One region of the Salinicola sp. DM10 genome, then DNA from elsewhere that is predicted to be linked to it. Evidence: predicted binding sites of a transcription regulator. Region 1 holds the regulator's gene; the other holds the start of a gene.
The links. The regulator LexA, encoded in region 1, represses DNA repair genes until DNA is damaged. The targets are predictions, from matches to a motif close to TACTGTNTANNTANACAGTA.
Positions count from the first base shown of each region.

Region 2: recN (DNA repair protein RecN) is a predicted target of LexA. The motif match lies at 1,825-1,844, and genes of this name have one in related genera.

Region 1 covers NZ_JAFLEN020000001.1:572,200-575,406, reverse strand. Annotated here, with positions in the region: gene purU (formyltetrahydrofolate deformylase) at 1-422, shown strand, start outside; gene dinB (DNA polymerase IV) at 476-1,537, opposite strand; gene lexA (transcriptional repressor LexA) at 1,550-2,197, opposite strand; gene J0A90_RS02640 (TetR/AcrR family transcriptional regulator) at 2,482-3,138, shown strand.
Region 2 covers NZ_JAFLEN020000003.1:59,191-62,397, reverse strand. Annotated here, with positions in the region: gene fur (ferric iron uptake transcriptional regulator) at 1-3, shown strand, start outside; gene recN (DNA repair protein RecN) at 116-1,789, opposite strand; gene grpE (nucleotide exchange factor GrpE) at 2,046-2,669, shown strand; gene dnaK (molecular chaperone DnaK) at 2,794-3,207, shown strand, end outside.

The sequences.
Region 1 (3,207 bases):
CCGCCGACAAGGCGCCCGCGTTCGCCGAGGTCGAGCGGCTGATCGATGCGGCCGAGGCCGACAGCGTGGTGCTGGCACGTTACATGCAGATCCTGCCGCCGGCGCTGTGCGAGCGCTACGCCGGACGCATCATCAATATCCACCACAGCTTTCTACCGTCCTTCGCCGGCGCCAAGCCTTACCACCAGGCGTTCGAGCGCGGGGTCAAGCTGATCGGTGCGACCTGCCACTACGTCACCCAGGAGCTGGACGCGGGGCCGATCATCGAGCAGGACATTCAGCGGGTGTCGCACTGCCATACGCCCCAGGATCTGGTTCGGCTGGGGCGTGACGTGGAGAAGGCGGTGCTCGCCCGTGGCCTGCGCTGGCACCTGCAGGACCGCGTGCTGATCCACGGCAACAAGACCGTCGTCTTCTCCTGAGCCCATGGACGGCGTTTTCTCCTGTGCCCATGGCGGGCGTCGCGTCTGCGGCGTCAGGCCGGCCGCTCGCCGTCGAACAGGCTGAGCTGGCGCTGTTCGGCCTCCGGCGCCAGACGCACGCCGACGCCGAGCAGGCGCACCGGGCGTTCGCCGCGTTGCCAGGCGCTCTCCAGCAGCTCATGGAAGCGGGCGTGGATCACGCCGCGGGCGCCGGTCTCCTGAGTGGTGCTGGTGAAGTCGTGAAAGCGCACCTTGACGAACTGCTTGCCGATATCGGGGTTGCCGTGGCGGGCCAAGCGTTCGTCGAGACGCGCGATCAGCGGTGCCAGTGCCTGGTGGCACTGGGCGAGGTCCGGCAGGTCGCTGTCGTAGGTGGTTTCGACGCTGACCGACTTGCGCTCGCGGGTGACGTTGACCGGGCGGTCGTCGATGCCGTGGGCCAGCTCGTGCAGGCGCTGGCCGAACTTGCCGAAGGCGTCGATCAGCTGCTCCAGCGGCCGCGCGCGCAGTTCGGCGCAGGTGGCGATGCCGAGTCCCGCCAGCTTGGCGGCGGTGGCAGGGCCGACCCCATGCAGCTTGTCGACCGCCAGACCCTCGATGAAGCTCGCCATCTGTGCGGGCGGAATCACGAACAGGCCGTCCGGTTTGTCCCAGTCGCTGGCGATCTTGGCCAGAAACTTGTTGGGTGCCACGCCCACCGAGACCACGATGCCGGTACGCGCGAGCACCTCCTGCTTGAGCCAGTGCGCCATCCAGGTCGCACTCCCCTGGAAACGGGTGACCTCGCTGACGTCGAGATAGGCTTCGTCGAGGGAGAGCGGCTCCACCAGCGGAGTCAGCTCGTGGAATACCGCTTGAATGTCATGCGAGACGCGGCGGTAGCGATCGAAGTCAGGCTTGAGCAGTTTGAGCTCGGGGCATAGACGCAGGGCGCGTGCGGTGGGCATCGCCGAATGGATGCCGTAGCGCCGCGCCGGATAGTTGCAGGTGGCGATGACCCCGCGCTTGTCGGCACTGCCGCCGATCGCCAGCGGCAGGTCGCGCAGCCCGGGGTCGTCGCGCATTTCCACCGCGGCGTAGAAGCAGTCGCAGTCCGCGTGGAGGATCTTGCGCATGGCCGCTGGCGGCTACTGCAGGCCCAGGCCGTTGCCGCCGCGGATGATGCCCACGCCGAGACCCTCGATATCCAGCTGCTGATGCTCCAGATCGACCTCGATGGGGGCGAAGTCGGCGTTCTCCGCCAGCAGGGTGACGCGACGCCCGTGCCGCTGGAAGCGCTTGACCGTGACCTCGTCGTCGAGCCGGGCGACCACGATCTGGCCGTCGCGCACTTCCTGGGTGCGATGCACGGCGAGCAGGTCGCCATCGAGGATGCCGATGTCTTTCATCGACAGCCCACGCACACGCAGCAGGTAGTCGGCCCTGGGGGCGAAGTAGTCCGGCGGCAGTGGGCAGTAGCGGTCGATGTGCTCGGCGGCGAGGATCGGGCTGCCGGCGGCGACGTTACCCACGATCGGCAGGCCGGTTTCGGCGGGCTCCAGAGGTTCCGGAGTGCTCGCCGCAGCGGGCAGGCGGATCCCGCGGGAGGTGCCCGGGATCATGCGGATCACACCCTTGCGATCGAGCGCACGCAGATGCTCTTCGGCGGCATTGGGAGAGCGGAATCCCAGCGCCTTGGCGATCTCGGCGCGGGTGGGCGGATAGCCGAACTCGGTCATCGTCTTGACGATGAAATCGTAGACGTTCTGCTGCCGGGCGGTGAGCGGTCTCGACATTGGGCGTCTCCCCGAGGCCTGTCAGGGCTTGGTCATGTATACAGTCTGGAATTGTATCCAGTCATGCGGGGCAGGGAAAGGGGGGGAGGGAAAGGGAAAAGGGTGGGCAAGGAAAGCAGAGCGGCAGGGCGCCTTCGACGTTTGCCGCGATTGTGTCGTTGCGTCGGGAGTGGTTAGATTCGAGAGCGTTTAAAACAGGCGTTTTTTAGCTGATTCGACAGGCGTCGGCCGGTGGATGGAATGTCAGCCAACCGCGGCCGATGGCGACAGGAAAGAGGTAGTCCATGGCCCAGTCCGACACCGTGACCCGCATTCTCGACACCGCCGAGGTGCTGTTTGCCGAGAAGGGGTTCGCCGAGACGTCGCTGCGCAACATCACCACCCGGGCCAAGGTCAATCTGGCGGCGGTCAATTACCATTTCGGTTCCAAAAAGGCGCTGATCCAGGCGGTCTTCGCGCGTTATCTTGACCCTTTCTCCGAGCGCCTCAATCTTGCGCTCGATGGGCTCGAGCGCCACTACGGTGGGCAGACCATCCCGCTCGAGGTGCTGCTCGAGCGCCTTGCCGAGAGCGTGCTCGAGGTCCCGGCGGAGCGTCACAGTCTCAAGATCTTCATGAAGCTTCTGGGGCTCGCCTATACCCAGGCCCAGGGGCATCTGCGGCGCTACATTCAGGCGCACTACGGCGAAACCTTTCACCGCTTCGTCGCCTGCCTGCGTCTGGCCACGCCAGGGTTGCCGGAGGCGGAGCGCTTCTGGCGCCTCCACTTCATGCTCGGGACCGTGGTATTCACGCTCTCCGGACTGGATGCGCTGCGTGATATCGCCGACACCGAGTATCACGAGCATGTCACCGTGCGCGACCTGATCCGGCGCCTCAAGCCGGTGGTGGCGGCCGCCATGCTGGCACCGCTGGAGCCGGCGGAGACCGCAGTGAGCTGATGCGGCGGCGCCGACCTCTGTCATGACGCTGGCGGGTCGTCTAGAATCGGGCGCTTCACGGTTTCAGGT
Region 2 (3,207 bases), on a different contig from region 1:
TGACACCCAGGCCCGCCAGGGCACCGGATACATCACTAGAACGCCGACCCCCAGGGGTCGGCGTTCTGCGTTGTGTGTGGTGGGATCGGTCCCGGTGGCGAGGCGCCGGTGACGCTCAGTGCGCCCCGGTCTGGCTCGCCGCCAGCATCTCGCGGGCGTGGGCCAGGGTGCGCTCCGAGAGCTTGACGCCGCCGAGCATGCGCGCGATCTCGCGCACTCTGCCCGCCTCGTCGAGCTGCGCCATCTGGGTGCGGGTGGCCTCGTCGCTGGACTGCTTCTCGATGTGCAGATGCTGGTGCGCCTGGGCGGCGACCTGCGGCAGGTGGGTCACGGTCATGATCTGGGCTTTCTGGCCCAGCCGGCGCAGCAGCTGGCCGACGATTTCGGCGGTGGCGCCGGAGATGCCTACGTCGACCTCGTCGAACACCAGCGTGGCCAGGGTGCTGTGGCTGGCCGCCACCACCTGGATCGCCAGGCTGACGCGGGAGAGCTCGCCGCCGGAGGCGACCTTGGCCAGCGGCCGCGGTGGCTGGCCGGGGTTGGCACTGATCAAGAGGCTGACGCGGTCGACGCCGTGTGGCTGCGGCGTCTCCAGTGGGGTGACCTCGACCGCGAAGCGCGCCTTCTCCATGCCCAGGAAGGCGAGCTGCTCCTGCACCTGGCGGGCGAACTCGGTGGCGCTGGTCTGGCGCGCTTCGCTGATCTGGCGGGCGGCGTCGCGGTATTGCTGGCGCGTCTCCTCGAGCCGCGCGCGCAGGCTGTCGAGATCGTCGTCGCCGCCGTCGAGGTCGGCCAGCTCGGCGCTCAGGCGCTGATGCAGCGCGACCAGCTCGTCGGGCATGACGTGGTGCTTGCGCGCAATGCGGTGGATCTCGCCGAGGCGCTCGTCGACCCAAGCAAGCCTTTGCGGATCGAGCTCGGTGGACTCGACGAAGTGATGCAGCTCCCGGGCCGCCTCCTCGAGCTGGATTTGGGCATCATTGAGCATGCCGAGCGCTTCCGCCAGGCTGCCGCGGTCACTGCCCGGCACCCGCGACAGGCGCGTGTGCGCCTGCAGCAGCAGGCCCAGCGCGCCGCCTTCGTCGTGGTCGCAGCAGTCGGCGGCGAACTGCGCCTCGCGCAGCGTCTCCTCCAGATGCGCCAGGGTCTCCTGCTCCTGCTCCAGCGACTCCAGCTCGTCCGCCTGCAGCGCCAGTTGATCCAGCTCCTCCACCTGATAGCGCAGCAGTTGGCGCTTGGCCTCGCGCTCCTCGTCGTTCTCGCTGCGCTGACGATACTGCTTGCGCAGGCTCTGCCACTGGCGGTACAGCGCCCCCAGCTCGTCGACCGCGCGGCGCTGGCCGGCGGCATCGTCGAGCAAGCGGCGGTGGGTCTCCTCGTTGAGCAGCGCCTGGTGGGCATGCTGGCTGTGAACGTCGATCAGACACTCGCCGAGCTCGCGCAGGTCGGCGATGGTGCAGGGCTGGCCGTTGATCCACGCCTTGGAGCGTCCGGAAGCGGTGACCACCCGGCGCAGCAGGCAATCCTCGCTCGGCAGTTCGCGCGCGGCGAGCCAGGCCCGCGCCTCGGCGCGGCCGCTGAGATCGAAGCGCGCGCTGAGATCGGCGCGTTCGGCGCCATGACGCACGCCGCCGGCATCGGCGCGTTCGCCCAGGCAGAGCCCGAGGGCGCCGAGCAGGATCGACTTGCCCGCCCCGGTCTCACCGGTAATGGCGGTCATGCCGGACTGGAACTCCAGATCGAGGGTGTCGACGATGGCGAAGTCGCGAATGGCGAGTTGGATCAGCATGCTGCCTCCCGAGGATCGATGGCGGCCATACAGTAGTCTGTTCGTTTATACAGTAGTCGGTTCGGCGCTTCAATCCACCCCGCGCTGCCCGAGGCTCGCGTGGCGTGCACGGACGCTCACGCAACGTCTGCCAACGCTTGAGATCGTCGCGGGCAGCCCCATATAGGCAGTCACTTGGACATCAATAGCGAGCGTCGATGACGCCGACGCTGTCTTCATACTGGTGCTTTCATCACATCCATATCGGGAGAGACTCATGGTCAGAGATCCGCAGAAGCCCGTCGACGAAGAGATCGAGCGCGCCGAGCGCGATGGCGAACCGCAGCCGACCCAGGCGCCGCTCGAGGGTGATCTCGACGCGGTTGCCGACGAACTCGAGCATGAGCCTGGCGAGACCGGCGGCGACGCCAACCCCGAGGCAGAAGTGCTGGCTGCGCGGGTCGAAGAGCTGGAGCAGGCGCTCACCGAAGCGAAGGATCAGTCGATGCGCGCCGCCGCCGAGGCCCAGAATGCCCGCCGGCGCGCCGAGCAGGATGCCGAGAAGGCACGGAAGTTCGCCCTGGAGAAGTTCGTCAAGGAGCTGCTGCCGGTGGTCGACAGTCTGGAAAAGGGGCTGGAGAGCATGCAGGAAGTCGACGAGACCCACCGCGAGGGGGTGTCGATGACCCTGAAGATGCAGCTCGATGTGCTCGCCAAGTTCGGCGTCGAGCAGATCGACCCGCAGGGTGAACCGTTCGATCCGCAGTTCCACGAAGCGATGAGCATGGTGCCCAATCCGGAGCTCGACCCCAACACGGTCATGGATGTGATGCAGAAGGGTTACACCCTGAACGGGCGTCTGGTGCGGCCGGCGATGGTCATCGTCAGCAAGTCGGCCTGACGCAATCTGGGCCGACGGGGCTTGAAAGGCGCCCGAAAGCCCCCAGATAGCAGTCAATCGCGCCACACACGCGCCGCCAAGACAACGTATCGAATCGTCAACGAATTGTTAGAGGTGAGGAATTATGGGACGCATCATCGGTATCGACCTGGGTACGACCAACTCCTGCGTCGCCGTGCTCGACGGTGACAAGACTCGCGTGATCGAGAACGCCGAAGGCGCTCGCACCACGCCCTCGATCATCGGTTACACCGATGACGGCGAGACCCTGGTCGGCCAGGCGGCCAAGCGTCAGGCGGTCACCAACCCGACCAACACGCTCTACGCCGTCAAGCGCCTGATCGGCCGCAAGTTCAAGGACGACGTCGTCCAGAAGGACATCAAGATGGTGCCTTACCGCATCGTCGAGGCCGATAACGGCGACGCTTGGGTGCAGGTGAACGACAAGAAGCTGGCACCGCCGCAGGTGAGCGCGGAAGTGCTCAAGAAGATGAAGAAGACCGCCGAGGACTATCTCGGTGAAGAAGTGACCGAAGCG